Shinella zoogloeoides: one gene and its partner. The protein of the gene in region 2 binds, or shares a complex with, the protein of the main gene of each other region. Links are inferred from orthologs where the notes say so. Each region holds a gene or a part of one and is shown on either strand. Other genes may lie near its edges.

Evidence for each region.
Region 1: the proteins of hfq (region 2) and catE are in contact, whole or in part, in a crystal structure (PDB 3VU3), measured with the Escherichia coli proteins. The link is inferred for Shinella zoogloeoides from one-to-one orthologs.

Annotation. Positions count from the first base shown.
Region 1 is NZ_CP132313.1:412,940-416,025, reverse strand. Bases 54-3,037 are described here. They hold catE (catalase C), read right to left. Parts: upstream 2,635-3,037; coding sequence 472-2,634; downstream 54-471. Other genes in these bases: Q9316_RS24795 (hypothetical protein), read left to right, coding at 2,788-3,037; Q9316_RS24805 (YciE/YciF ferroxidase family protein), read right to left, coding at 54-358. In the rest of the region: more of Q9316_RS24805, read right to left, coding at 1-53; more of Q9316_RS24795, read left to right, coding at 3,038-3,048; Q9316_RS24790 (SDR family oxidoreductase), read left to right, coding at 3,052-3,086.
Region 2 is NZ_CP132311.1:1,492,597-1,495,542, forward strand. Bases 103-2,946 are described here. They hold hfq (RNA chaperone Hfq), read left to right. Parts: upstream 103-1,325; coding sequence 1,326-1,568; downstream 1,569-2,946. Other genes in these bases: trkA (Trk system potassium transporter TrkA), read left to right, coding at 103-354; Q9316_RS08440 (D-amino-acid transaminase), read left to right, coding at 363-1,226; hflX (GTPase HflX), read left to right, coding at 1,646-2,946. In the rest of the region: more of trkA, read left to right, coding at 1-102. UniProt on the Escherichia coli protein: RNA chaperone that binds small regulatory RNA (sRNAs) and mRNAs to facilitate mRNA translational regulation in response to envelope stress, environmental stress and changes in metabolite concentrations.

The DNA of each region.
Region 1 (3,086 bases), on a different replicon or contig from region 2:
TCAAGGTGCCGTAGCGGGCGATCTCGTAGTGCTCGACGGCCTGCGCAGCGGCGAGAAGGCCTGCGTCGAGTGCGGGCGACCCCTTGAATTCCTCGAGGATTTCCTGGCCTTCTTCGAGAATGCCGTCGATGGCCGGGCAAGTCTTGCCGCGGGCGGGCTTGCCGAGAAGCTCGAACACCTGCACGAGCCGCTCGACTTGGCCCTCGGTTTCCTGCAGGTGCTTGTCGAAGGCGGCCTTCAGGTCCTCGGCCTCGGCGCCGCGGATCATCTTCTTGAGGCCGGCAATGATCTTGCGCTCGGCGTAGTAGATGTCCTTGATACCATCGAGGAAAAGGTCTTCCATTGTCTTGGTTGGCATGGGTCTCTCCTGTTGTTGTGAACATTAGCCTAGATGGCAGGCGCGATCGCGCGGGGAGCTAACCAGCCTTGTGGACCTTTGTTCCCCGCGGATGCTGCAAGGCAAGCCACCCGCTATGCGGACGGAACGGATGCCTTGCCGAGCTTGACGGAGGGCTCGCGCGCCCAAAGGCGCAGCTTGCCGAGTTCCGCGACGAAGGCCGAGAGGCCGTCTTCACACGGCAGTTCGATGACGCCTTCATCGAGCTTGTCGGCGATCCCGGCCTTCTCCAGAAGCGGGAAGGCATCGGCGGCGTGGCCAATGAACTTGCAGTGCTGGAAGGCATCGGCGACGAAGTCGCGCGCGGTCGCCTCCTGCAGAAGGTCGTCCATGGCTGCCTTGGCCGGCAGCAGCGCCACCGCGTCGAAAAGCACGGACGGGCCGCCGTCAATCATGAACTGCGCCGGTACCCATGATCCGTCGGACGCTGTCACGCCACCAACTTTCGGCGCGATCAGGGCGACCTCAGCCTTTTCCGCCAGAATGGCGTCCTGCAGGCCGGTCAAGAGGTCGATATCGACGCCGTCCGTAATGAGGATGCCAAGCTTGCGCCCCTCGAAGCGCTTCGGTCCCCGCTCCACGATGCTCAGCGCCGGCGAGGGCTCGAGGTCCTGCCGTGTCGGCATTGCGGCATCGGCGGGTTTCGGCATGGACTGGAAGCCGAGCTTTTCGCCGACGGTGTTGGCGAGGGTCTCGTCGATATTCATCACATGCGAGACGACGCGCTCACGGATCACGGGTGTTTCGACCTTGCTGAGCTCAAAGGTCAGAGCGGCCGCGATGTGCCGTTGCTCGGCCGGGGTTTGGCTAATGTAGAACTGGCGCGCCTGGCTATAGTGGTCGGCAAAGCTTTCGGGGCGTAGCCTCACCTTCTGGCCCTGCTCTTCGGCGGGGAAATGCGGGAACCCGGCGACCGGCGATTCACGCGGTCCTTCTCCCCAGGAGTTGGGCTGGTAATTGGCGCGGCCGACGGGGTTGCGCATGGCCATATGCCCGTCCTGCTGGAAGTGATGGAAAGGGCATTTGGGTGCGTTGATCGGGATATGTGTGAAGTTCGGGCTGCCCAGACGCTTAAGCTGCGTATCGAGGTAGGAGAAGTTCCGCCCCTGCAGCAGCGGATCGTTGGAAAAATCGATACCGGGCGGTACGTTCTGGGTCATGAACGCGACCTGCTCCGTCTCGGCAAAGAAATTCTCCGGCATGCGATCGAGGACGAGGCGGCCGACCGGTTTCACCGGCAGGACCTCCTCGGGGATGATCTTGGTAGGGTCGAGGATGTCGAAGTCGAAACTGTCGGCAAAATCCTGATCGAACAGCTGGAGACAGAGCTCCCATTCGGGGAAGTTGCCCGACTGGATGGCGTTCCACAGGTCGCGGCGGTGATAGTCCGGGTCGGCACCGTTGATCTTCACGGCCTCGTTCCAGGCGACGGATTGCAGGCCGAGCTTGGGTTTCCAGTGGAATTTGACGAACGTGGACTCACCCTTCGCGTTGACCAGGCGGAAGGTATGAACACCGAACCCTTCCATGAAGCGGAAGGAACGGGGAATGGCCCGGTCCGACATGACCCACATGATCATGTGCATGCTTTCCGGTGTCAGACTGATGAAGTCCCAGAAATTATCATGCGCGCTCTGGGCCTGTGGGAAGGCACGGTCGGGCTCCTGCTTCACCGCATGCACCATGTCCGGGAACTTGATGGCATCCTGGATGAAGAAGACCGGGATGTTGTTGCCGACAAGATCCCAGTTGCCCTCCTGCGTGTAGAGTTTGACGGCAAAGCCGCGCACGTCGCGGGCCAGATCGAAGGAACCCTTGTTTCCTGCGACGGTGGAAAAGCGAACAAAAGCCGGCGTCTTCTCGCCGGCGCGCTGAAAGAGGTCGGCGCGCGTATACGCAGCGAGGGACTCGTAAGTCTCGAAGAAGCCGTGCGCTCCATACCCGCGTGCATGCACCACCCGTTCGGGAATGCGCTCGTGGTCGAAATGGAAGATCTTCTCGCGGAAATGAAAGTCGTCGACCAGCAACGGCCCGCGTGCGCCGACGCGGAGCGAGTTCTGGTCATCAGCGACAGGACCACCTTGTGCCGTCGTCAGAACGGGCGTTTCGCCCTCGGCGACCTGGTGCAGTTCGCCGCCATCGCCACGCACTAGCTTTTGGTCGTGGATCTGCGCGGCCGTTGCCGTGGATTTCGATGATTTCGCCGATGCTGCTTTCGGTGATGTGGTCTTGGCCATGGTGCGCTCCCTGTTTGCGACTAGCCAACAACACGTGCGGCGAAAGGTTCCGTACGTCGGCATTTTCGTGCTCCCGACGACGGAGTCTGTCCGCAAACGTACAGGAACTTCGTCCCTCCTCTCCGGTTTTGACCATCCCGATAGGAGGTCACCATGCAACTCATCGAAACGAATGTTCACAGCGGCGAAGGCACGACGACGGTCGAGTTCGTCGGAGAGGGTGGGGAGAAGGTATCGGTCTGCATGGCCGCGAATGACGTGCAAGAAGATGCTGCGATCACGCGCGCCAAGGAAATCATGGTCCAGCTCACTGCTTTCGATACCGATCCCGCGCAGCAGGGCGATATCGACGACGAGACCATAAACGAGGAAGCTGCCGAGGACACCGGCTTCACATCAGAAGCGCGGAGCTGACCTATGGGGTCTCCCGTTACGATGATTACCGGGGCCGC
Region 2 (2,946 bases):
TTCACCAAGTCGCTCGGCATCGATGCGCATATCAACCCGCGCGCCGTCACGATCTCCGGCATCCTGCAACATGTGCGCAAGGGGCGCATCCGCTCGGTCTATGCGGTGCAGAAGGGCTCGGCCGAAGTGATCGAGGCCGAGGCGCTGGAAACCTCTCCGCTCGTCGGCAAGCCGCTGCGCGAGATCGAGCTGCCGCCCGGCATCCGCATCGGCGCGATCTATCGCGACAAGGCGGTGATCCGGCCGGACGGCAACACGAAGATCAAGGCGAAGGACCGGGTCGTGCTCTTTGCCGCCGCGGCCGCCGTGCGCCATGTCGAACAGCTCTTCCGCGTCAGCATCCAGTACTTCTAGGGTCTTCCATGCCTCGCTTCGCCTATGTCAACGGTCGCTATGTCCGCCATGCCGAGGCTGCGGTCTCCATCGAGGACCGCGGTTTCGTCTTCGCGGACGCGGTCTACGAGGTCTGCCAGATCCAGCAGGGCCTGATCGTCGATCTGACACGCCATCTCGACCGCCTAGACCGCTCGCTCGGCGAAATCCGCATCCGCCCGCCGATGCCGCGCGCGGCGCTTGTGGGCATCATGCGCGAGGTGCTGCGCCGCAACCGCGTCGTCGATGGCATGGTCTATCTCCAGGTGACGCGGGGCAGGGCGAAGCGCGACCATGTGTTCCCGTCGCCGGAGGTAAGGGCATCCTTCGTCGTGACGGCGAAATCGATGAACCCTGCCGTGAACGCGGCGAAATATGCGGCGGGAATCAAGGCGATCACGGTCGCCGAGAACCGCTGGGGCCGGGTCGATATCAAGACCGTCGGCCTCCTGCCGAACGTGCTGGCCCGCCAGCAGGCGAAGGAGGCGGGCGCGCAGGAAGCGATCTTCGTCGACGCCGACGGCAACGTGACCGAGGGCGGCGCGACGAACCTGTGGATCGTCGACAAAGTGGGAACGCTTGTCACGCGCCCCGCCGACCACGGCATCCTCAAGGGCATCACCCGCACCACGCTGATGGATGTGGCGGAAAAACTGGGTATCGCGGTCGAGGAGCGGCGGTTCTCCGTGGCGGAGATGCTGGAAGCGCGGGAAGTTTTCGTCACCGGGGCGACGACGATCTGCCTGCCGGTGGTTTCCATCGACGGACACACGATCGCAAACGGCCATCCCGGCATGACCGCGCAGAAAATCCGGGAGGCCTTTTTCGCCGTTGCGGAGAAGACCGCGATTTGATACCAAAATCGACGGTCCCGGAATTTCTTGCCGGGCACGGGGACATTTTATTATCAGTCAACCGGTCTCAAGGGCCGGCAATCAGAAAGAAGCGGCGCCATGGCGGAACGTTCTCAGAACCTGCAGGATCTTTTCCTTAATACCGTTCGCAAGCAAAAGATTTCCCTGACGATCTTTCTCATCAACGGGGTCAAGCTGACCGGGGTTGTCACCTCCTTCGACAATTTCTGTGTGCTGCTCCGTCGCGACGGTCACTCGCAGCTCGTGTACAAGCACGCGATCTCGACCATCATGCCGGGCCAGCCGCTGCAGATGTTCGAGACCGAGGAAAGCGGCTCCTGACAGGACCCAAGACCATTAAAAAATCCGATACAAGCAAGGATTCCATCGTTCCGGAGGCTGAGAAGCACCGGGACGACATGCGCGCCGTCGTCATCGTTCCGGTGTTGAAGGTGTCACGCGCGAAATCCGATTCGACGGCGGCGAGCGTCCGCTCGGACGAGGCGCGCCTGGAAGAGGCCGTCGGTCTCGCGCGCGCCATCGATCTCACCATCGTCCATTCGGCCATCGTGCCCGTCAGCCAGCCTAAGCCCGGTACGCTGCTCGGCACCGGCAAGATCGAGGAGATCAAGGCGGCGCTCGACGAGAACGATGCCGGCCTCGTCATCGTCGATCATCCGCTGACGCCGGTGCAGCAGCGCAACCTCGAGAAGGAGTGGGCCGCCAAGGTCATCGACCGGACGGGCCTCATTCTCGAAATCTTCGGCCGGCGCGCCTCCACCAAGGAAGGCACGCTGCAGGTCGAGCTTGCCCATCTCAACTACCAGCGCGGCCGCCTCGTCAGAAGCTGGACCCACCTTGAGCGTCAGCGCGGCGGTGCAGGCTTCATGGGTGGCCCCGGCGAAACGCAGATCGAAGCCGACCGCCGGCTGCTGCAGGACAAGATCGTCAAGCTGGAACGCGAGCTGGAGCAGGTGCGCCGCACGCGCCAGCTTCACCGTTCCAAGCGCAAGAAGGTGCCGCATCCGATCGTGGCGCTGGTCGGCTACACTAATGCCGGCAAGTCCACATTGTTCAACCGCATAACCGGGGCAGGGGTGCTGGCCGAGGACATGCTCTTCGCCACGCTCGATCCGACGCTGCGCCGCATGAAGCTGCCGCAGGGCCGCACCGTCATCCTCTCTGATACGGTGGGTTTCATCTCCAACCTGCCAACCCACCTCGTCGCCGCCTTCCGCGCGACGCTGGAAGAGGTGCTGGAAGCTGATCTCATCCTCCATGTGCGCGACATGTCCGACCCGGACAACGGTGCGCAATCTACGGACGTGCTGCGCATCCTCGCCGATCTCGGCATTGACGAGAAGGACGGTGCGGAACGCATCCTCGAAGTCTGGAACAAGATCGACCGGCTGGAGCCCGAGGCGCGCGACGCGCTGGTGCAGAAGGCGCAGACCCAGCCGAACGTCATCGCCGTTTCCGCGATTTCGGGCGAGGGCATCGATCGTCTGCTCGGCGAGATCAACCAGCGGCTTTCCGGCGTGCTGGTCGACCGCGACGTCGTCGTGCCGGTCATGCAGTTGCAGCTTCTGCCGTGGATCTACGACCACTCGATCATCGATTCCCGCGAAGACCTCGAAGACGGCAATGTGCGGCTGGAACTGCGGCTGACGGAAACCGAAGCCACCGAACTCGACCGCCGGCTTGGCAACGGGGCGAAGCG